2 regions of the Bacillus sp. M5A3_1b genome follow, and region 1 is predicted to be linked to the other one. Evidence: riboswitches for the same ligand, from Rfam matches in the RefSeq annotation. Region 1 holds a riboswitch; the other holds the start of a gene.

Region 1 (12,331 bases):
ACTTTCGTAGGAGGCGGTTGATTATGTTAAACATTGGACCATTTTCATTTCATTCTAGACTTTTATTAGGAACAGGAAAATTCCCTGATTTTGATGTACAGCAAAAGGCAATTGATGTATCTGAAGCTGAGGTTTTAACGTTCGCAGTACGTCGTATGGATATATTTGATGCAAAGCAGCCTAATTTATTAGAGAAACTTGATGTGAAAAAATATAAGTTATTGCCGAATACAGCTGGAGCAAAAAATGCTGAAGAAGCTGTCCGTATTGCAAAATTAGCAAAAGCTTCGGGGCTTTGCGATATGATCAAAGTAGAAGTTATTGGTGATGATAGAACGTTATTACCTGATCCAGTAGAAACGTTAAAGGCATCTGAAATGTTACTAGAAGAAGGATTTATCGTACTTCCTTACACATCTGATGATGTTGTATTAGCACGTAAATTACAAGAACTAGGTGTACATGCAATTATGCCAGGAGCATCACCAATCGGTTCAGGACTTGGTATTGTAAATCCGTTAAATTTAAGCTTCATTATTGAACAAGCGACAGTACCAGTTATCGTTGACGCTGGTATCGGTAGTCCAGCTGATGCGGCATTTGCGATGGAATTAGGAGCGGATGGTGTGTTATTAAATACTGCTGTATCGGGAGCAAAAGATCCAATAAAAATGGCACAAGCAATGAAGTTAAGTATTGAAGCAGGACGATTAGGATTTGAAGCGGGGCGTATTGCACGTAAACGTTGTGCAACAGCAAGTAGTCCTTTAGAAGGAATGAGCGTAGTTGAATAATCGATATTCTCGCCAAGAATTATTTTCTCCAATTGGAGAAGAGGGGCAACGAAAGATAAGAGAAAAGCATGTACTCATTATCGGGGCAGGTGCATTAGGTAGTGCAAATGCAGAGATGTTTGTAAGAGCAGGTGTTGGCACAGTAACGATTGTTGACCGAGATTATGTCGATTGGAGTAATTTACACAGGCAACAATTGTATGCAGAGAGCGATGTAGAGAATAATCTACCGAAGGCTGTAGCGGCAAAGAAGCGTCTAGAAGAAATTAATAGTGAAGTAAGAGTAGAAGCTCTCGTTCAAGATGTAACAGCTGAGGAATTAGAAGAACTCGTGACAAAGGTTGATGTAATTATTGACGCAACTGATAATTTCGAAACGCGTTTTATTGTGAATGATATAGCACAAAAGTATTCCATTCCATGGATTTACGGAGCATGTGTAGGGAGTTACGGCCTTTCTTACACAATTCTTCCTAGTAAAACGCCATGTTTATCTTGTTTATTACAATCGATTCCGCTTGGCGGGGCGACATGTGATACAGCGGGCATTATATCTCCTGCTGTATCTCTCGTCGTTTCTCATCAAGTAACGGAAGCTCTTAAACTGTTAGTGGAAGATTACGAATCAATTCGAGATGGACTTGTGTCGTTTGATGTATGGAAGAATGAATACTCATGTATGAATGTGCAAAAGCTTCGTAAGCATAATTGTCCTTCGTGCGGAGAGAATGCAATATACCCGTATTTAAATAAAGAAAATACATCGAAAACAGCGGTTTTATGCGGGAGAAATACAGTTCAAATTAGACCACCTCATAAAGAAGAAATGGATTTTGAACGATATAAAGAGTTGCTGAAAGATCGTGTGAATGATTTGAATGTAAATCCATATTTATTATCATTTTCTGTGGAGGAAAAGAGATTAGTTGCTTTTAAAGATGGCCGGGTACTTGTACATGGAACGAAAGATATAAGCGAAGCAAAAACAATTTATCATCGCTATTTTGGATAGAAAAGGATGAGTGGGATGAAAGTGAATAAAGCTTTAACGATTGCAGGATCTGATAGTGGAGGCGGTGCCGGCATTCAAGCAGATTTAAAAACCTTCCAAGAGCTTGGTGTGTATGGGATGACGGCTATTACGGCAATTACTGCTCAAAATACGCTTGGAGTTCAAGGAGTGTATCCAGTTCCGTTAGAAGGTATTACGGAACAGCTGAATTCAATTGGTACGGATTTAACACCAGATGCTGTGAAACTAGGAATGTTATTTAGCAGTGAAATTATTCAAATTGTAGCAGAACATATTAATACGTTTGGGTGGAATAATATTGTACTAGATCCTGTTATGATTGCCAAGGGCGGTGCATCATTATTACAACAAGAAGCAGTACAAGCATTAAAAGAACATTTATTACCAGTAGCAACAGTTGTAACGCCGAATGTTCCTGAAGCAGAAGTGTTAACTGGGATGGAAATTCATAATGTTGAAGATAGTAAGGAAGCTGCGAAAGTATTGCATGAATTAGGTGCGAAATACGTGCTTATGAAGGGCGGCCATGCAGAGTATCAAGGTAATGAAGTAATTGATTTACTCTTTGATGGGAAAACGTTTATTGAATTTAGAAGTGAACGAATTCCTTCAAAGCAAACGCATGGAAGCGGGTGTACATTTGCTTCAGCGGTTACAGCAGGACTTGCGAAAGGATACTCGATTGAACAGGCAGTTCAAGAAGCTAAACGATTTATTAGTATAGCAATTGAAGAGCCTTTGAATATTGGAAGTGGTCATGGGCCGACGAATCATTTTGCATATAAAGTGAATAAAACGCGTGTATAAGTAAGTGGAAAGTCAGTTTTGTAACTGGCTTTTTTTCTATTTACTTTTTCCAATTACAGGAGTAATATATCAGCCAGAATATATTTTTTGTAATACGCTGAGTCCAATTATGTGGAGCGGAGGAACCAATTTGTGCAGTGTCACTCGGGGTGAATCTTTCAATTTTGAAAGTAGGGCTACTCTCAAAGTCCGAATCCGACAGCTAACTTCGTAAGCGTCTTGAGAGAGGACGGTGCCATGATGGATACATCACTTCATCGATCTGATTAGTATAGGGAGAATATCAATCTATGTTGGATTTCTTTTATGCTAAGGAGGATGAGGTACATGGAACTAACACTTATTTGTGTTGGGGAAGAAAGCAAGGTAAATAGTTTAAGAGATTTAGTAGCATTTCAACATGAGTTAATTATTTTTACAGCAAATGAAGAGATAGCTGCTGAAGTTAGGAATTGTGGGTTTGATTGGACTTATAGCTGTAGTAAGGCGCAAGATTTTACTAGTATTTGTGAGTGTATTAAGAAGGTGATTTTACTAGGGGATGAGCTTCCAATCATTAGTTTCTTCACAGAACACATTCACTTTTCTTTTCAAGCACCTATTACTGTTGTTACAAGGAATAAACGATATCCAGCGAGGCTCTATGAAACAATTGGAGCTACATTTGTCGTGTTTACGAATTGTGATAATATTTCTTTTTTATTTTTTGAATAGGGCGGGGGAAAAAGATGAAGGTGTTGTTACTAGGAGATATAGCAAATCGTTGGGCGGTATCAGTAGAGCGAGTTCAAGAATTGGTGGTGCTTGATCCCATTTTTCCAAGGCCCTATATCATATTGCCATCGAAAGATGCTTTATATTTAAAAACAGATGTTATCGAATATGAGCAGCTACATGCAGAATTGACACAAGTTTATATTCGTGGGAGAAATTTACGTGCTTTTTTACGAGGGGAATAAATAGTGAGTGAAAAAAGAGCGAATGCGAAGTGCAACAAGCTATGCACTTCATGTCATTCGCTCTTTTTATTTCGTATTTAAAAGATCATTTCTGTGAAAAAGAAAGAAAAGACGAGAAAATAGATGAAAGAATATTAATAATACTCAATGTAAGCGTTTAAATAGATGGATATTTTCTTATTTTCAGTAATTTGCCTCTTTACAAGTGAAATATAGAGGAGTATATTTACTCTCATAGATTATTCATAAAATTTCCAAAAAAACCTAAAATCGCTGAGTTCCAGAAATGGAGCGGGGGAACCAATTTTGTGCATCGTCACTTGGGGTGAATCTTTCAGTTTTGAAAGTAGGGCTACTCTTTAGGCCCGAATCCGACAGCTAACCTCGTAAGCGTTTAGAGAGGAGGTTTACTTTGTGTTGTTCATTTCGAACACTAAGTAGAGCTTAGTGTTCTTTTTTTGATAATTAGATGGTAAATTTTTACAGAAAAGAGGAGTGGCTATGTTAGATGTTGTAATGATCGGGATTTTTGTTGTGTTAGTTGCATCGATGGTAAGTCTTGCAAGTTGGTCAGATAAAGTTGTGAAAGAAGGGAAGCAATCATGACGGTTGCCTTATCGGCTATTGTTGCAGCAATTACGGTGTACTTAGTGTATGCATTATTAAATCCAGAAAAGTTTTAATTAGGGGGAATCATTCATTATGATTTGGGTCGCAGTTGTTATTACCATGCTGTTGTTTATTCTTGTGGCAAAGCCAATGGGGATTTATTTAGAGAAAGCCTTTCAAGGTAGTAAAAAGTTAGATAAAGTATTCGGGCCTTTTGAAAAACTTATTTTTAAAATTACGGGTGTAAAAGAATACAATCAAACGTGGAAACAGTACGCATTGTCATTAGTTTTATTAAATGGATTTATGATTGTTGTCGTATATTTCATTTTCAGACTACAAGGAGTATTGCCATTAAATCCAGCACACATTGAAGGGATGGAGCCTACGCTTGCTTTTAATACAGCAATTAGTTTTATGGCTGATACAAACTTACAGCATTATAGCGGTGAAAATGGTTTATCTTATTTATCACAATTAATCGGAATTACATTTTTAATGTTTGCAGCACCAGCAACGACGTTAGCACTTGTAATGGCGTTTATAAGAGGGCTTGCTGGGAAGGAACTCGGTAACTTTTTCGTTGATTTTACGAGAGCACTAACGAGAGTATTTCTTCCTATCGCATTTATTGCGGCACTAGTCTTTGTCGCACTTGGTGTACCACAAACGTTAGACGGGGCCGTTACAGCACAAACAATCGATGGGGCAAAGCAAAGTATATTACGTGGGCCTGTTGCATCATTCGTGTCCATTAAGGAACTCGGAAATAACGGCGGTGGATTTTTCGGAGCAAACTCTACACATCCTTTCGAAAATCCAGGGCAAATGAGTAATATTTTACAAATGATGCTTATGATGTTATTGCCAACAGCACTTCCATTTACGTACGGACGAATGGTAGGAAATAAAAAACAAGGTCGTATCCTTTTCGTATCACTATTCATGGTGTTTTTACTAGGATTTATAACGATTACTACATCTGAATTACATGGGAATCCAGCGTTAAATGGAATGGGCATCGAACATGTACAAGGGAGTACAGAAGGAAAAGAAGTACGATTTGGAACAGTATTTTCTTCCCTATACGCAACAGTGACGACAGCTGCTGAAACAGGAGCCGTTAATACGATGCATGATACGTTAACACCAATTGGCGGGTTAGTACCACTCGTAAATATGATGTTAAATACAGTGTATGGCGGCGTTGGGGCAGGTTTTGTGAACATTATTATGTATGCGATTATCGCAGTCTTTATATCTGGATTGATGGTTGGACGGACACCAGAGTTTTTAGGTAAGAAAATTGAAGGTAAGGAAATGAAATTAATTGCGGTAACGATACTATTTCATCCACTGCTTATTTTAGGGTTTTCAGCATTAGCTCTTTCAACAAGTTTAGGAACGGATGCCATTTCTCATTCTGGTTTCCACGGTTTAACGCAAGTGGTATATGAATACACATCGTCAGCTGCGAATAACGGATCTGGATTTGAAGGGTTAGCGGATAATACACCGTTTTGGAATATTACAACTGGCTTAGTTATGTTTTTAGGGCGCTATTTCAGTTTAATTACGATGCTAGCTGTTGCAGCTTCATTGAAAGAAAAGACGGTAGTACCAGAAACAGTCGGAACGTTCCGTACGGATAATAGTTTATTTGGCGGCATTTTCATCGGAACAATTGTAATTGTCGGTGCATTAACATTCTTCCCGATGTTAGTACTCGGCCCAATTGCAGAATTTCTTACATTGAAGTAATGGAGGGTAAATGATGAGACCGGTAGTAGTAAAAGAAAAGAGAGTAAATGATTCACAAATACATGCTGTAGAAGATGAGGTTAGACAAGCGAAAACGATGGATCGTGATATCGTAACACATGCGATGAAGCAATCCATTGCGAAATTGAATCCGAAAGTCATGATAAAGAATCCGATTATGTTCGTTGTGGAAATTGGGTTTATCATTACGTTCATTTTATCTTTTCTTCCAAGCAGTTCTAGTAGTGTACCAGGATGGTTTAATATAACAGTTTCTCTTATTCTATTATTTACAGTTTTATTTGCGAATTTTGCAGAAGCATTAGCAGAAGGTCGCGGTAAAGCGCAAGCCGATTCTTTAAAACAGTCGAAGAAAGATGTGTTTGCAAATGTTGTAAAAGAAAATGGAGAAATTGTTCAAGTTTCAGCAACTGATCTGAGAAAAGATGACGTTGTTATTGTAAAACAAGGAGAAATGATTCCGAGTGATGGGGAAGTAATTAAAGGATTAGCGTCTGTTGATGAATCTGCGATTACAGGGGAATCAGCTCCTGTAATAAAAGAAGCGGGCGGCGATTTTTGTTCCGTAACAGGCGGGACGATGGTCGTCAGTGATGAGATTACAATTGTCATTACGAGTAATCCTGGTGAATCATTTATTGATAAAATGATTTCGTTAGTAGAAGGAGCTGCTCGTCAAAAAACGCCGAATGAGATTGCTTTAAATACAGTATTAACGAGTTTAACGCTTATTTTCTTAATCGTTGTTGTGACGTTGCCGATTTTTACAAACTATTTAGGGTTTCAAATTGATACAGCTGTACTTGTAGCGTTGTTAGTTTGTTTAATTCCAACGACAATTGGTGGTTTATTATCAGCAATTGGTATTGCCGGGATGGATCGCGTGACAAAGTTCAATGTGTTAGCGATGTCGGGTAAAGCAGTAGAAGCTGCGGGTGATATTAATACAATCATTTTAGATAAAACAGGTACGATTACTTTCGGGAACCGAATGGCTCATACATTGCTTCCTGTAGGAAATGAAACGATTGAGCAAGTAGGAAAATGGGCTGCGATTAGTTCAGTTTTAGATGAAACACCAGAAGGTCGATCAGTTATAGAATATGTAAAAATGAAATCTATATCATATAATCGAGAAATTGCAGAACAAGGTGAGTTTGTTCCGTTTAAAGCAGAAACGAGAATGAGTGGTGTCGATTTACAGGACGGAACGAAAGTGAGAAAAGGTGCTGTAGGTAGCGTGATTGAATGGGTTCAATCCCAAGGTGGAATAATTCCAAAAGATGTAAATCAAAAAGCGGATTTCATTTCCAAAGAGGGCGGGACACCACTTGTAGTTGCAGTGGATAATCGTATTTACGGTTTAATTTATTTAAAGGATACAGTAAAGCCAGGTATGCGTGAGCGTTTTGAGCAATTGCGTCAAATGGGGATTAAAACGGTTATGTGTACAGGTGATAACCCGTTAACAGCAGCAACGATTGCAAAAGAAGCAGGGGTAGATGAGTTTGTTGCTGAGTGTAAGCCAGAAGATAAAATTGCGGTTATTAAAGCAGAGCAAGATAAAGGGAAACTTGTAGCGATGACGGGTGATGGTACAAATGATGCGCCGGCATTAGCGCAGGCTGACGTTGGATTAGCGATGAATAGTGGTACGACAGCTGCGAAAGAAGCAGCGAATATGATTGATTTAGATTCGAACCCGACAAAAATTATTGAGGTTGTAGGGATTGGTAAGCAATTGTTAATGACGCGTGGTGCGTTAACGACGTTTAGTATTGCGAATGATATCGCAAAATATTTTGCAATTATTCCAGCAATGTTTACACTTGCGATTCCGCAAATGGAAGCATTAAACATTATGAAACTAACATCACCGCTGTCAGCGATTTTATCAGCATTAATATTTAATGCAGTTATTATTCCGTTACTTATTCCATTAGCGATGAAAGGTATCGCATATAAACCGATGAGTTCGAATGCACTACTTAGCCGAAACCTACTTATTTATGGACTTGGCGGGGTTATTGTACCGTTCATTGGAATTAAAGTAATTGATATAATTGTCGGTTTGTTCATATAAGGAAGAGGGGAAAAAGATGGAGAAGAAACAAAGTATACTATCACCAATCATCCGTATTACTTTTACATTTTTAGTGTTGTGCGGCCTTGTATACCCGCTTATTGTAACTGGTATTGCACAAGCGGTAATGAAGGATAATGCGGATGGAAGTCTAATATATAATGATAAAAACGAAGTGATTGGTTCTACATTAATCGGTCAAAATTTCACAGACCCACGTTATTTTCATGGGCGTGTTTCAAGTATTGAATATAAGGCAGAAGCATCTGGTTCAAATAACTATGCACCGTCTAATCCAGATTTAGAGAAACGAGTAGAAAAAAGTATGGAAGAGTGGAAGAAACAAAATCCGAGCGTTCCAGTGACAGAAGTACCGATCGATTTAGTGACGAATTCAGGTTCAGGGCTTGATCCTGACATTAGCCCACAGGCAGCTTCGGTACAGGTGGACCGTATCTCGAAAATAACGAATATTCCGAAAGAAACGTTAAATCAGTTGATTAAAGATCAAACGGAAGGTGCGGCACTTGGCTTATTTGGAGAGAACCGCGTGAACGTTTTAAAGTTAAATTTAGAATTACAGAAATTACTGAAATAGTAACAGTGCTACCTCAATCTAACGGATTGAGGTAGTGTTGTTTCAAAAGAAAGGTTGTGAGTATTTTGTATGCGGATGACTATAAACCAACTTTTCAAAGGCGAACACCAGAAGAGTATTTAGAATATATTCGTCAGCAAAATCGTGGGAAGTTAAAGTTATATGTAGGAGCGGCTCCAGGAGTAGGAAAAAGTTATAAAATGCTCTTTGATGCCAGAGAGATGAAAAAAGACGGTATGGATATTGTAATTGGTTTAATTGAAACGCATGGAAGAAAAGAGACAGAAGAAGCAATTGCTGATTTAGAAAAAGTTCCTTTAAAAGAAATAGATTATAAAGGGAAAGTATTTTATGAACTCGATGTAGAAGGAATTATAAAACGTGCACCACAAGTAGTTGTTGTGGATGAACTTGCGCATAGTAATATTCCTGGATCTAAAAATAAGAAACGTTATATGGATGTACAGGAATTGCTAGACGCTGGTATATCCGTATTATCAGCGTTTAATATTCAACATTTAGAAAGCGTACATGACATTGTAGCTCAAATTACGAATGTTAAAGTGCGAGAACGTATTCCAGATTTTATTTTACAAAAAGCAAATGAAATTCAGCTCGTTGATGCAACCCCGGAAGTATTAAGGAAGAGATTAATAGACGGGAAGATATATAAGGAAGAAAAAATAGAGCAAAGCTTACAAAATTTCTTCACGCTTAATAATTTAGGGGCACTAAGAGAATTATCACTTCGGGAAGTTGCCGATGATATGGACGAGAAAATTAGCCAAACCGTTATAGAACCGATTGGTGTGAAAGAAAAAATTCTCGTTTGTGTACAATACAGTTCAACAGCAGAGAAGTTAATACGAAGAGGTTGGCGTATGGCGGATCGGTTAAATGCTGAATTGTATGTATTAAATGTTGAAAGGGAAAATATAGAGTCCCTTTCAGCAGGGAAAAGGCAAACGATTGAAGAGTGGAAGTTGCTAACGAATCAATTCGATGCGAGTTTTGTTTTAGAAGAGGCAAAAGGAAGAAAGCCAGCGGATGTTATTATTGAAGTCGCGAAAAGACTACAAGTAACGCAAATTTTACTCGGACAATCAGCAAGAACAAGATGGGAAGAAATTCGAAAAGGTTCAATTGTAAATGAAATTATGAGAGAAACGAGGTACATTGATATTCATATCGTTGCGGATCAAAGAGTTTAGAATAGAGACCATCTATAGGTCTCTATTTTGCTTTTTGTACAGCCTGAAAACGTAGCATTTTCATTGCGCATAAAATGATAAATAGAAATGTAATTGCACCTAGGAAGAAAATCCAAAAGTAATTTTGATTAAATACAAGAAATCCACCTACAACTGGCCCTGTGCCCATACCGAGATAGCGGATGAAGTTGTACATACCGATAGCAGTTGCGCGTTCTTGTACGAATTCTTCCGTTAATAAAGTAGTGTGAGTTGGCATAGAAAGTCCCATACTAAAACCGTATAAAGATGTAACGATAATGATGAATGAGATATTGATGCTATATGTGAAAGAGAATAAAGTGACACATATAATATTGAAGAAACTAGTGATGAATAAAGCTTGCTTTGTTGTGAGGCGTTTTTGCAAAAGCTTGTAGCAATAACTTCCTAACATAATAGAAAGGGACATCGGTACAAATATAAGACCAATTTTACTTGCAGTTAAGTGAAATGAATTTGTTAAAATGCTTGGTAAAAAAACGAGGAAGCAAAAGTAAATACAAAATTGAATGAAGCCAATAAGAGTAATAGAAAATCCAGTTTTATTTTTTAAGATAAACGAGTACTTCTTTTTTGCTTGCGGTTGCTTAATTACAGTTGGTTTTGTTTCTGGAAGTAGTGAAATGTTTATAATTAATAAGAGAATGCCAAGTGTAGATAGAAACAAAAATACGGATAAATGGCCATTTATACTGCCGAGATAACCACCTATAAGAGGGCCAATTGCAGGTGCGAGAGCAAGTAACATTTGATATAGGCTCATCGCTTCTCCGCGCTCTTTTCCTTCAAATAAATCACCGATAATCGTTGCTGCAACTACAGGGATAGCTGCTATTCCTATAGCTTGAACAGCCCTAAAAAATAGAAATAAATAAACGTTCGCCGAAAAAGCACATCCGATTGAACCAATTGTACTAATGATTAAACTAGGGATAAGGACATATTTTCTCCCTTTTGTATCGATTAAAGGTCCATATATGAGCTGCATAATTGCAAGAACGAATGTGAAAAGTGAAACTGTTACATTTACAAGATAAAGAGAAGTGTGAAAAGAAGCTTGAATCATAGGCAAGATAGGTGTGTAAATATTTTGAGCGAAGGAACCGAGTAAGGCACTCATACAGACAACATATAAAATGAAATTGAGTTTGGATTTTTTCATCATATTAACCTCCTTGTTATTTAGTTTCCTAGGAAACTAAATTTATTTTAACATGTTTTTCTCCCTTGTAAATATGAAAAAATGATTTTAAAATGGTATATAGTTAAATTGTTTCTTTAGAAACTTAGGGGGGGCGAACGGATTGGATCATGCAACGAAACAAATGGAAATACTTTCGGACATTCGTACACTTTTGCATAAAAAAGAAGAACATTTGAAAGGACAAAATGAAAAATTTCTTCGTGAGACAGGTATAAGTGGTATGTCTTTATCTGAATTACATGTTATCGAGTGTATCGGAAAAAATGCTCTGATGAATGTAACTGCTATTACGACAGAAATGGGAATGACGAAGGGTGCAATCTCTAAAATTTGTACAAAGTTGTTTCAAAAGCAATTCGTTGAGAAGATGCAAATGTTAGATAATCAAAAAGAAATTTTCTTCCGCTTAACGGAAAGCGGAAATGAAATATATAAAGCTCATGATAAATTGCATAAACAAGCTGAAGAAAAGTGGCTATTACTTTTAGATGGATATACGAAAGAAGAACAAGATCTTATTCAAAGGTTTATAAAGGATGTCTCCGGTCATTTGGAAATATAATTGGAAGAAAAAACTCCTTTATTTCAAGACTTTTGAATATAATTTCTAAAAAAACTCATATATAATAGAAAAAGATACTTAACATGGTGAATAATTAAAGAGTCAATATATAAAGAGGAGAGAATAACATGCTTGAAAATACGGGGTTAGTATTAGAAGGCGGCGGTATGCGTGGTGTATATACGGGCGGGATATTAGAATACTTTATGGAACAAGATTTATATTTTCCATATGTAATTGGTGTATCAGCTGGTGCTTGTCATGCAGCGTCGTATCTTTCCAGACAAAGAAATAGAAATAAAACGGTCAATATTGATTATGCATCACACCCACAATATTTGTCATATAAAAACTTATGGAAAAAACGTCAGCTATTTGATATGGATTTCATTTTTCATGAAATTCCAGAAAAGCATGTACCGTTTGATTTTGAAACATACTTTAATAGCCCAGAGCGTTTCCTTGTGGGAACAACAGATTGTGAAACAGGACAGTCTGTTTATTTTGAAAAAGAAGGAACGAATGATGATGCACTAAATTTATTACAAGCATCTAGTTCATTACCTTTCATTGCACCGGTAGTAAATTACCGTGGTAAGCAGTTATTAGATGGCGGGATTTCTGATCCAATTCCAGTTCGTAAAGCA
Region 2 (12,331 bases), on a different contig from region 1:
AAATTATATTGATATATCTTTTAGACCCATATGCAATTATGCATAGTGTATACACAAAAAGGATAGCTTCACTTTCGTAAAGCTATCCTTAAAAAATCTTCTTACTTTTTCAAATGATATGGAACTGTCGTAATAACAACATTTCTTTTATAGAGTAAATACGCACGAATGAGTAAACTAGACTGATTATGAAGAATGTTATGCCAACCTTTTTTCGGAATGAACTGTGGTATAACGACAGTAACTCGGTAATTTGACTCACTCGCTTTATATTGTACTGTATCAATAAACTTTGTTAGCGGCTGAATAATACTTCTATAATGAGAATGTAAGGTAACAAGCCTTACTTCAGGTTGCCACTTCTTCCATTTCTCTTCAAATTTCTTTTCCTCTTCTCTGTCAAAAGCAACATATACAGCAATAACTTGATCTGCCGAAAGAGCCTTCGCATAGTTCAATGAATTTTCTACTACATGCGTCATACCAGCTACAGGAACAACAATTACATTTCCCTCAATTGGAACAAGTGGCTCACAAGTTTTTAAACTTAATTGATCACCCACTGCATCGTAATGCTTCTTAATTCTATGGAACAAGAAGATGATGGCAGGTAAGAAAATAAGGATTGACCAAACTTGTGCGAACTTAGTTAAAAAGAACATACTCATTACAATAAAACTAATGACTGCACCAACTAAATTGACCGTTAATCTCAAAGCCCATCCTTCAGGTTTGTCACGAAGCCATTTTAATACCATCCCCGTTTGAGAGAGTGTAAACGGAATAAATACACCTACTGCATATAACGGAATTAAATGTTCTGTTTGCCCTTGGAAAGCTACAATTAAAATAATCGAAGCAATTCCAAGTATAATAATACCGTTTGAGTAACCTAGGCGGTCTCCTCTAATCGTAAACATTCTCGGTATGAATTTGTCTTTTGCAAGGTTAACTGCTAATAGCGGGAATGCAGAATACCCTGTGTTAGCAGCAAGAATTAATATTAAAGCAGTTGTACCCTGTATAAAATAGTACATGAAATTACGTCCAAAAGTTTGTTCAGCAATTTGTGAAACAACTGTTACTTCCTTACTTGGATTAATTCCGTAATAATAAGCTAAGAAAACAATTCCTGAAAATAAAACTGCAAGTAATGCCCCCATTGCGAGCAATGTTTTCGCTGCATTGTTAGGTGCAGGATCCTTAAAGTTTGGAATTGCGTTAGATATTGCCTCAACACCCGTTAAAGCAGAGCTTCCTGAAGCAAATGCTCGTAACAGTAAAAATAAACTAATTCCTGCAACTGGTGTTCCAATCGGTGAATGTAATGTCGGTGAAACTTGACCAGTTATAATATTATAAATACCTACACCAATTAATATAAAGAGTGCTAAAACGAATAAATAAACAGGATATGCTAAAACGGAAGCTGATTCCGTTACCCCTCTTAAATTTAAAATAGTAATCAATATAACAAATATAATCGCAATGATTACATTATGTGCATGTAAACTAGGGAAAGCTGATGTAAGCGCATCTGTACCTGCTGATACACTTACTGCAACAGTTAAAATATAATCAACTAATAAAGATCCTCCAGCTATTAGCCCTGGATTCATCCCTAAATTTTCTTTTGATACTACGTATGCGCCACCGCCGTGCGGATAAGCAAAAATAATTTGTCGATAAGATAAAATAAGGGCTGTCAATAATACTAATACCCCAACAGCGATAGGAATAGAATACCAATAAGCTACTGCTCCTAGGCCTGCTAGTGCGATTAATATTTGCTCTGGTCCGTATGCAACCGATGACAATGCGTCAGAAGATAAAATAGCTAACGCCTTCGTTTTATTAAGCTTTTGCTCTCCTAACTCAGTTGATTTTAACGGCCTTCCAATTAAAAACCTTTTGATTGATGAAACCACTGCTGTCCACTCTCCAATAATTTTGTACGAACTTTTCTGCTAGTTACAGCGGGTAAACGATTTCTTCAGAAAACAAAAAATGTCTACAAGCCATAACGAAATAGACTTGTAGACATTATTTTTTTTTGTCGCACAAGCTCCACCTTCCTTCTCAATATAACGCTTACGAGGTTAGCTGTCGGATTCGGGCCTATGAGTAGCCCTACCTTTTTCAAGGATTCACCCCATTGGATTAAGTACTAATCCATAAGAACGGGTCCCCCGCACCATGCGGTTTCAGCGATTTAGAAAATTGAAACTGTGGATTATAATACTCCTTTATTTTCAAAATGTAAACAAAAATTTTTAAAAAGAAAAAATTTAAATGATTGCGCATAATCCGCTGGTAAATATACATAATGAATACTAAAAAATCGATAAAGGAGACTCATATGTCTAAAGAAAAGAAGCCTATTTTTTCCGATTCCTATTTAGATGCATTAGCAAATGAAATTAATCAATTATACGGTAAACGTGAACAGGAAATAAATTTGACAGATAGAACGAAAAGAAATAAATAATTTGTCATAAAAAAGAAAGCAATACACTTATATATTGCTTTCTTTTTTATTTTTCATACATCCAATTGTATTGCTGATCTGTGAAAGGTCATTTCTTCATACACTTTCAAATTTTGATATACTGCCCCTAATAATGGTGCTTCTATAGAAAATTGTTCCGCTACATCTAGTAAGTATCCTTGTAAGTGCTCGCCTTCAATGAACGAACCTTTTTCCATATCACGCTGCATCGATGACTTCATATCATACGAAATTTTATCGATTGTTTTCATATGTTCTTGGGCAATTCCATCCTTAACTGGAGCTTTCATAGATCTCATGATTTGCACACATTCTTCAAATAAGTTTTGGATAAAATCGCGTCCACCTTCACTTTCGCGAATCGGTCCTATCGGTGCACGCATTAATGTCGTCACACCCGACATTACAGTAATAAATAAATATTTATGCCACATATCTTGCATAATATTTTCACTTAAAACAAAACTAGATTTCGTACCTGCAAATGCTTTAGAAATATGCTTTATTCTCTCTGAATCTTGAGACTTCATTTCTCCAAAGACAAGTCTGTTGGCAACACTCGTTTGTACAATCTCTCCTTGATCGTTTAACGTCGTCTCGATAAAGCATAAACCGCCAATTACTTTTTCCACGCCGAATTCTTTTTGTAATAGTGATAAATGAGCAATACCATTTAACAGTGGAATGATGACAGTATTTTCACCTACAAACGGCTTCAAATCTTGAATCGCCTCGTTTAAGTGATACGCTTTTGTTGAAAATAAAATAACGTCAAATGGAGAAGTTCGATCTTCTTTCGTTATTAATTTCGGTTGGAAGGAAAAATCCCCGTTAACACTACGAATAACAAGTCCCTTTTCCTCTAATTGCTGTTTTCTTTTACTGCGGACAAGAAACGTAACATCTTCTCCTTTTTCGACTAATCGACCTCCAAAAAAGCCTCCGACGCCACCAGCTCCTAATACTAAAATACGCATACAACATCCCCCTTTTCAAAATACAATTTTATAATATTTAATATACATAACATTATACATGTCCCCTACTAAATAAGCTGAATTTTCATTCTTAATCGAGTATAAAACAGTGGTTATTTTCAAATAAATTTGGGTATGTTGTTTTTATAGCATATATGGAAAGGAAACAATGTAAATGGAGGCAATACAAACAATCGAGGAAAAAGATGTAACAACAGCTATATTTCAATTTATATTCCCTTTTTCTTTTAAAACCGGATATGAACAAAATATGTTCCCTTTCTTACAGAAAAATGATTTCCGCCCTTTTCGACTCGATCATCTTGAAAATGAAAATACATACTACGGAAAGTTTCAAGTTTCACATCAAAATATGGAAGCGTACTATCTTTCATTTACAAATAAAATTCTATTTCCTCACTCAGAGCATCAAAAAGGATTACAACGCTATTCTAAAGACCTTAACTTAACTGGACATTTAACAACAAATTTGATTTCTGTTCCATTCAAGATTCATTCTATTGATGTAACACTTTGCCCGTATGAGCTTGGCTTCTTAACAATTCGGACAGAAGTAGAAACCGCTCCAAACATGACATTATCAGAAGCAATCGAATTCGCCGCCCGCTTCCGTGTACTCGAGACTAAGAATGATACAAACGAGACTATTTGTATTGAATGTAACGGAAAACAATACTCACAAGTGGAAAAACTTATATTCGGTGATTTATTTCATGGTGTAACAGACTTCTTTGAGAAAAAGAGATTGCGGAGCTCTTACTTTCAAACCTTTCCTTTCTTTGAAGACCAAAGAATGTATGTACAAACGTTATTATCTATAAAAGAAGATATGGACCTGAATAAAGTGGATGTTTATCGTACTTCCAGCCTTTCCGGATTAACAGACGATGGTAAGCCGTATATTAGCGCAAATAATGTTCCTTATATTCAAGATTATTTAATAAAACATTCTTATCAAAGATGGGCTCCTAATCGCTACTTTGTTATGGAAGAACATATTTTTACATGTATAACAAATGAAGGTGAACAAGCAATCGCTAAACTTGCTAGTCAAATGTACGGGGAGTTTTATTACGCTTTATTATTAAACTTATTTCATAAAGTTGTTTTATTAAAGATGGCCAACGCTTATGCTGAACTAAACATTGAACAAGATACAAATGAAATAGAGCAATTAATTTATTCAATCAATTCATTTACAGCAAATTACTTTTCTTTAGAGTTAGTATCCCAATCACAGAGTGAAGATATTTTCTTCCGCTTAAGAAAACTATTTAATATTGAGGTACTATACTCGAATGCAAAACAAAATCTTGACAGTTTGTTTAAATATCAAGAAAATGTCGCCTCTAAAAAAGATAGTCTATTATTATTAATTTTAACGCTCTACTCTGTAGTAGGCCAAATGTTAGGGTTTACTATGATTGATCTTTTAAGAAACACCGATTCAAACAAAATCTCGTCGCCACTTGAATTTTTCGCGCTTTTAATAGCAATTAGCGGCATAGTCATTTCACTTATTTTAGGTGCGCAAAGTTTATACCAATGGAGTCTACAATATAAACGAAGAAAATCATGGGTAAAACAAACTGTACTTTCTGCTGTTAAAGAGAAAGATGATAAACATTAAAAAGGGTGATTTTCAAATTACAAATACGTAGAGCATTTCAGTGAATGAAATTTTTATCAGCGATTTTTAAGATATATCGACTTACCGACAAAAACTGATAAAAAACACATAGTAAAAAAAGTACTCCAAAATAAAATTTGGAGTACTTTTTTATTACAATAATTTAGCTTACTTCCCTGCTTCGATTTTCTCTAATGCAGCAGCTACTTGCTCTTCAGATAATTCGTGTTGAACGATATAACGATTACGTGGGTGTACACGACATTCATGAGAACATGCACGTAAATGTTTCGCTTCGTTTTCTTCAGAACATAAAATTTTCTTATTACATTCTGGATTTGCACAGTTTACATAGCGCTCACAAGGTTCACCTGTAAAGTGGTCTTTACCAACGATAACATGCTCTTTTTGGTTTACTGGTACAGAGATACGCTCATCGAACACGTAACATTGTCCATCCCAAAGCTCACCTTGTACTTCTGGGTCTTTTCCGTACGTTACAATACCGCCGTGAAGCTGACCTACATCTTCGTAACCTTCACGAACTAACCAACCAGAAAACTTCTCACAACGAATTCCGCCTGTACAATAAGTTAAAATCTTTTTGCCTTCAAGTACTTCTTTATTTTCGCGAATCCAATCTGGTAATTCACGGAATGATTCGATATCAGGTTTAATTGCGCCTTTGAAGTGACCTAAATCAAATTCATAATCATTTCGTGCATCAATGATAACTGTATCTTCTTGTTTCATTGCTTCATAAAAATCTTTTGGCTCTAAATACTTACCAGTAACTTCGTGTGGGTTAATGTCATCTTCTAGACGAAGTGTAACTAATTCTGGACGAGGACGCACGTGCATTTTCTTGAATGCATGCCCCTCTTCTTCATCTATTTTAAATACGATACCGTCAAAACGTGGATCGTTGTTCATCGCTTCCATGTATTTCTCTGTTTGTTCTACAGTACCAGAACAAGTTCCGTTAATACCTTCTTTTGCTACAAGAATTCTTCCTTTTAACTCAAGTGATTTACAAAATTCTAAATGTTGTTCAGCAAATTCTTCTGGATTTTCAATTGTTGTGTACATGTAATATAGTAATACTCTATATGGTTTTGTAGTTGCCAATTTATTTCTACCACCTATCTAAATTTTAAAATCATGTATAAGTTAACGTTCATATCAAAACATATATAATAAGAAAATACATACTAAATTGTACTTAGCCTATTTTCTTCTATTTACAATTTTTTCTATAAGTTAACGAAAATAAAAACAAGATTACATCACAAAACACTATGGTTATGTTGTAATCCCAATATATTATATATCATACAATTTCATTTCCATCAATTAATATGCTGTAATATAGGCTCTATGTTCACATAAATTTCAAAATTAGTCCTTTAATTCATTATGTTTCCCCATGTGATCACACCATAAACTCCCATTTTTTTATAACACGACACCATCTATTGTAGCAAGGCATATAATTTGCACTAAGGAAACATTTGTGTTCAAATAAAGTGAAACTTTAATCAGTGGAGGTTTTCTTCATCCCCCACTGATTATTAGTTGAACCAATCGGACTTTTATGGGCAGCCCGACCCCCTCCTAACTTCTTTGCTTTCGCTGAATTTTGAGGTGGGGGTCTTACTGCCCATTAAAGCGGGATAAAAATATCATCTCATACATTTAAATGTATTGAAATAAACAATAAGAATACTTACAATAATTTCATCAAGTTAACATTTCAAAGGGGAAAACTACTATGAATAAAGATATATCAAAAGATGAACAAGTCCCTTCTCAAAGTACAACTGTTCAATCAGCACACTTAGCTTTAAGTGGAGAAACGAAAGGATGGAAAAGACTGTTACCGTTTTTAGGACCCGCTTTTATCGCATCCGTAGCTTATATTGACCCTGGTAACTTTGCTACAAATATCGCAGCTGGTTCACAATATGGATATTTACTATTATGGGTTATATTCGCCTCTAACTTAATGGCAGTATTAATTCAAACTTTATCAGCTAAATTAGGAATTGCTACGGGAAATAATTTACCTGAAATCGCTCGCGAACACTTTCCAAAACCTGTGTCTATTGGCTTATGGATTCAAGGTGAACTCGTTATTATGGCTACAGATTTAGCGGAATTTATCGGGGCAGCACTCGGATTGTATTTATTATTTGGAATTCCGATGTTACCAGCTGCTTTAATTACAGCAGTCGGATCATTTATTATTCTTGAGTTTCAACGCAGAGGATTTCGCCCACTAGAAGCTATTATTACAGGGATGATTTTTATCGTAGTAATAGCATTTGGGATTCAAGTTTTTTATGCAAAACCAGAATTAAGTCCCCTTCTTTCAGGACTATTTATTCCAAAATTCCAAGGTGTAGACAGTATATTACTTGCAGCAGGGATATTAGGTGCGACAGTTATGCCACATGCAATCTATTTACATTCTGCATTGACACAACGCCGCGTGATCGGAACAACTGATGAACAAAAGAAAAAAATTTTCCGTTTCGAGTTTATTGATATCATTATCGCAATGGTTATCGCTGGAGCAATCAATGCGAGTATGTTAATTGTTGCTGCCGCACTATTCTTTAAAAATGGCTTACATGTTGAAGACCTTGATGTTGCTTTTAACCAGTTCAGTACTTTAGTCGGTCCTGTCTCAGCTGCTTTATTTGGAATTGGGCTCTTATCAGCAGGACTATCTAGCTCGTCTGTCGGTACAATGTCAGGTGATATTATTATGCAAGGTTTCATTCGAATGCATATTCCGTTATATTTACGACGTTTCATTACAATGATTCCACCATTAGTTATTATCGCTTTAGGTGTAAATCCAACTTACGCACTAGTCATGAGCCAAGTCGTCTTATCATTCGGTATTGCTTTTGCATTAGTGCCACTTATTATGTTTACAAGCAATAAAAAAATTATGGGTGCGCTCGTTAATCACCGCATAACAACCTTTATCGCTTGGATCATCGCTGCACTTGTTATCATTTTAAATATTTTCTTACTTTATCAAACATTTGTAGGGTAATGAGAAAAGGTATTCCAATAAAACTGGAATACCTTTTTTCATTACCACTTATGTATGTACCTCTTTCTGGCATTATCGTACCTTTTTCAGTTCGAAAGTAAAGTGGTAATCCTTCCGAAAGAAATATGCTCACCTTGGATGGATCCTGCCTTTGATGATGAATATGTAAATGCGGCTCACTTGAATTTCCTGAGTTACCAACTTGAGCAAGTACCTCTCCTTCATTTACATGTTGGCCTTCCCTCACTTTAATTGATCCTTTTTTTAAATGGGCAAGAATCAAAAATGTCTCTGATTCATCTAGTTGCAAATAAATATGATTCCCCGCCATTGACTCAAAATTATCCGATCCGGGAACTAAATCTTTTTCATCGTTATTGATTGATACAACTGTTCCTGAAGCTGGTGCCATTACTTTCGCTCCATATATTCCATAATCCTCTAACTTACTACTTTTCACTTCAGCAGGCGGAATAAGAATATCATATGCCCATCGTTCATTTGGTTTTATAACATGATAGTTCGTTTCTAATCGATCACCACCCCAGCCCACTAATGCTCGTTCATTCAAAGGAAAGCGAACGACTGCTTTAGGATTCATAGAATGTACATCTGCTGGGTAAGCAAGTCCCCCTATGTTAGCAAACCATCCTGAAGGCCAAGCTCCAATTATTGAGAAAAGAACGATGAAGAGTAATATTCTATCTACTCGCTTTCTGAAAATGCCTTTCCACACAAATAGTAATGCTGATCCTATCAAAATAAAGATTGATACTAAGCTAAAAGCTTGTATACTCCACCAAAAAATGACTGATATAAAACCTGTAGCTAAATAAACTACACTCCAACCTGCAATTAGAATAGCAATTAAAATTACTAATACATATTTCTTACACATGTTGTATTCCCACTCTCCTATCCTTGTACTACATCATACGAAGTGAAAATTACGACATATAAAAGAAATACTTACGACTTTCTTACAATTCTTTATAATGCGGTAAAACGATAGTGAAAACAGTTTCTTTCTCGTTACTGCACACAGTGATATCCCCTTTATGAAGCTCTGCTATACTTCTCGCAATTGCAAGTCCCATTCCTTTTCCACCCGTATGAGAGCTACGTGATTTTTCACCGCGATAAAACTTCTCAAAAACGTAAGGAAGGTTCTCATCCGGAATACATTGTCCAAAATTTTTAATTTCTATTTCAGCATTCATATCTTTTTTAGAAACTTGAATTAAAATATCCTTTCCGTCTTTCCCGTACATAATACTATTACTAATTACATTTTCGAATAGCCTCACCATAAGCGCTACATCTATTTCCACATGTAACTCCTTATCACCATTAATACAAAAGCTCATATCGGCATCATCTAGTTGTGGTACAAAATCAATCATGATTTGTTCAATGAACGATTTCATATTTACTACACTTTTATGTAATTCGATCTCTCTATAATTTATTTGACAATATTCTAATAAATCATCTACTTGATTTTTTAATTCATAACTTTTTCGCTTTAGTATACTTACATACTGTTCACATTCTTCTCTATTTGAATGAAGCTGATTTCCTAACAGGTCCGCGTAACCGATTAGAGATGTTACAGGTGTTCGTAAGTCATGAGAAATATTACTAATCATTTCATTTTTCATTTCCTGCGATTTTTTTTCATTTTCGATAGACTCTTTTAAACTTTTGGCCATTCTATTAACATTCGTTGCTAATTCACCAATCTCATCATTTTTTGAAATAGGTATATGTATTTCAAAATTACCATTACTTATTTCCTTCACACTCTTGTTAATTTCAGATAACCTTTTCATCATTGTTTTTGTCATGAATGCAAAGTATGTTGTAGTAAAAATTAAAAAAACTATAAAATATAAAAATGAATATTTTTCCTCTAACGCAGTAACATGACTATATATATTTCCAATTACAATTTGAAACGCTATTATACTTACAGTTGCTAGCAAAATACTACATATGAATGCGATAAAAAACTTAGCTCTAATGCCTTGTAATGATTTAATCTTCAATTTTATATCCGACTCCCCAAACATTTTGAATAAACTTCGGCTCTTTTGGATTCTCTTCAATTTTATTTCTTAATCTTGCAATATGAACCATTACTGTATTATTACTTTCATGGGCTCTTTCTTTCCAAACGCTCTCATATATTTCTTCAATAGTAAACACACGATTCTTTGCAGCCGCCATTAAGTACAAAATATCATATTCAGTTTTCGTAAGATTGATTGTTTCTCCGTATAACATTACTGTTCTAGACACTTCATCTATTTCTAAACCTCTAATACTTATTTTTTTTTCTATTACTTGGACAGCATTTTGATTGAAATATGTATACCTTCTTAATTGAGCTTTCACTCTCGCTATAAATTCAATTGTACTAAACGGCTTCACAATATAATCATCTGCTCCAGTACTAAATCCTATTACTTTATCTACATCCGATGATTTTGCGCTTAAAAACATAATTGGTAAACTATGTTGCTCTCTAATCCTTCTACACAATTCTATCCCATCCATGTGTGGCATCATAATATCCAATATAGCAAGTTGAATACTGTTATTATTTATTATTTTTAAAGCCTCTTCTCCGTTATGAGCACTTAAAACTTTAAAACCTTCTTGCATTAAATTCGCGTTAACAAATCGAACAATATCTTGATCATCATCTACAATTAAAATTGAGTTTTTCTCCATATACAAACCTCTTTTTGAAATATATTCCACAATTAATTTTATCATAAATTAAAACCATACTTCCCTCTTGAATAATCTTTATTTTCAGACTAAATTATATAATAACAACACATTCTAGTTTCATAAGAAATGGAGTGAAAGCATGTTTCCTATATTGAAAACCGACCGACTCATTTTAAGAGAACTTACCGAAAAAGATGCACCACGTATACTACAATGCTTTTCTAATACTAATGTACTGCGCTATTATGGCCAAAAACCGTTACAAGATGTTGATCAAGTGAAACAAATCATTCATAACTTTAAGCTCAGTTACAATGCAAGAAGCGGTATAAAATGGGGAATCGAATTAAAAGACACGAAAGAACTCATCGGTACCATTGGTTTTCACGATTGGTCTTCTGAGCATAAACGAGCCAATATAAGTTATGCCTTTTTGCCTGAACACTGGGGAAAAGGATATGCGACTGAAGCTGTTTCTGAGGTTATATCATACGGTTTCCATACGATTCATTTAAAGCGGATTGGAGCAATTGTATTTCTTGAAAATGAAGCTTCCAATAAAGTACTATTAAAATTAGGCTTTGAAAAAGAAGGCGTTCTAAAAAATTATATGTATCAAGATGATATCCCATATGATACGAATTTTTACGCTTTATTAAAATCGGTTTAATAGAATTCATGTGTAAAAAACCTTACTTTTAAAAAGTAAGGTTTTTTGTATTTATTCATTAGCAATATAAGCATTCTTATAAGTATAAATACCACCAAATTGATGCTTTTCAATTCCTTTTACATAATCCTTTTGTACATATGCTGAGCCAATATGATAAAGCGGCGCGACCGCAGCATCTTCTAATAATACCTGCTCGGCTTCTCGCAACGCTTCCCATCGGTTTTCCGTATCTAGTACAAAATCCGTTTTCGCTTTCTTTATTAATTCATCGTAATGAACATTAGAATAATTCATTTTATTATTTGGATTCCCTGTCGTAAATAACTCTAAATAACTAATTGGGTCTTTATAGTCAGGTCCCCAATTTGCCATAGTTATATCGTAATCACCTGTTTGTTCTAACTGTAATTTTTGCTTAAATGGCTGTTGTTTAATTTGTATCGCGAGTCCATGCAAATTCTTTTCTAAATCACCTTTTATATATTCTGCCATCCGTTTTGCATTATCTTGTTCAAACGTTAAAAACCCGAGGTTTACTTGCTCTACTTCAAGCTCTTTTTTCGCTTCTTCCCAAATCTTTTGCGCATTTTGCAAATCATATGAAGAAAGATCTCCGTTTTCTTTTCTAAAATCTTTACCGGTCACTTCATTTACATGACCAACTGGTACAAGCCCGCTTGCAGGTTTTGACCCGTTATTTATAAAGTGAGCAACG

Evidence for each region. A riboswitch is a leader RNA that binds a small molecule or an ion and turns the genes downstream of it on or off. The one in region 1 is predicted to bind cyclic di-AMP.
Region 2: another riboswitch for cyclic di-AMP. It lies ahead of ACLBWW_RS15270 (APC family permease); the one in region 1 lies ahead of ACLBWW_RS21165 (hypothetical protein).

The regions. Positions count from the first base shown of each region.
Region 1 is NZ_JBKEZY010000007.1:273,519-285,849, reverse strand. It holds gene thiS (sulfur carrier protein ThiS) at 1-21, shown strand, start outside; gene thiG (thiazole synthase) at 24-794, shown strand; gene thiF (thiazole biosynthesis adenylyltransferase ThiF) at 787-1,806, shown strand; gene thiD (bifunctional hydroxymethylpyrimidine kinase/phosphomethylpyrimidine kinase) at 1,813-2,634, shown strand; cyclic di-AMP (ydaO/yuaA leader) riboswitch at 2,720-2,867, shown strand; gene ACLBWW_RS21165 (hypothetical protein) at 2,962-3,348, shown strand; gene ACLBWW_RS21160 (hypothetical protein) at 3,363-3,593, shown strand; cyclic di-AMP (ydaO/yuaA leader) riboswitch at 3,855-4,000, shown strand; gene ACLBWW_RS21155 (SipW-dependent-type signal peptide-containing protein) at 4,095-4,199, shown strand; gene kdpF (K(+)-transporting ATPase subunit F) at 4,196-4,276, shown strand; gene kdpA (potassium-transporting ATPase subunit KdpA) at 4,296-5,963, shown strand; gene kdpB (potassium-transporting ATPase subunit KdpB) at 5,977-8,067, shown strand; gene kdpC (K(+)-transporting ATPase subunit C) at 8,084-8,665, shown strand; gene kdpDN (KdpD-like non-kinase potassium sensor) at 8,722-9,876, shown strand; gene ACLBWW_RS21125 (MFS transporter) at 9,899-11,080, opposite strand; gene ACLBWW_RS21120 (MarR family transcriptional regulator) at 11,223-11,684, shown strand; gene ACLBWW_RS21115 (patatin-like phospholipase family protein) at 11,813-12,331, shown strand, end outside.
Region 2 is NZ_JBKEZY010000005.1:41,253-53,583, reverse strand. It holds gene ACLBWW_RS15270 (APC family permease) at 102-1,928, opposite strand; cyclic di-AMP (ydaO/yuaA leader) riboswitch at 2,074-2,220, opposite strand; gene ACLBWW_RS15265 (hypothetical protein) at 2,360-2,488, shown strand; gene panE (2-dehydropantoate 2-reductase) at 2,542-3,486, opposite strand; gene ACLBWW_RS15255 (hypothetical protein) at 3,662-5,137, shown strand; gene trhO (oxygen-dependent tRNA uridine(34) hydroxylase TrhO) at 5,306-6,265, opposite strand; gene ACLBWW_RS15245 (Nramp family divalent metal transporter) at 6,909-8,204, shown strand; gene ACLBWW_RS15240 (peptidoglycan DD-metalloendopeptidase family protein) at 8,161-9,102, opposite strand; gene ACLBWW_RS15235 (HAMP domain-containing sensor histidine kinase) at 9,185-10,252, opposite strand; gene ACLBWW_RS15230 (response regulator transcription factor) at 10,242-10,940, opposite strand; gene ACLBWW_RS15225 (GNAT family N-acetyltransferase) at 11,083-11,613, shown strand; gene ACLBWW_RS15220 (peptide ABC transporter substrate-binding protein) at 11,665-12,331, opposite strand, start outside.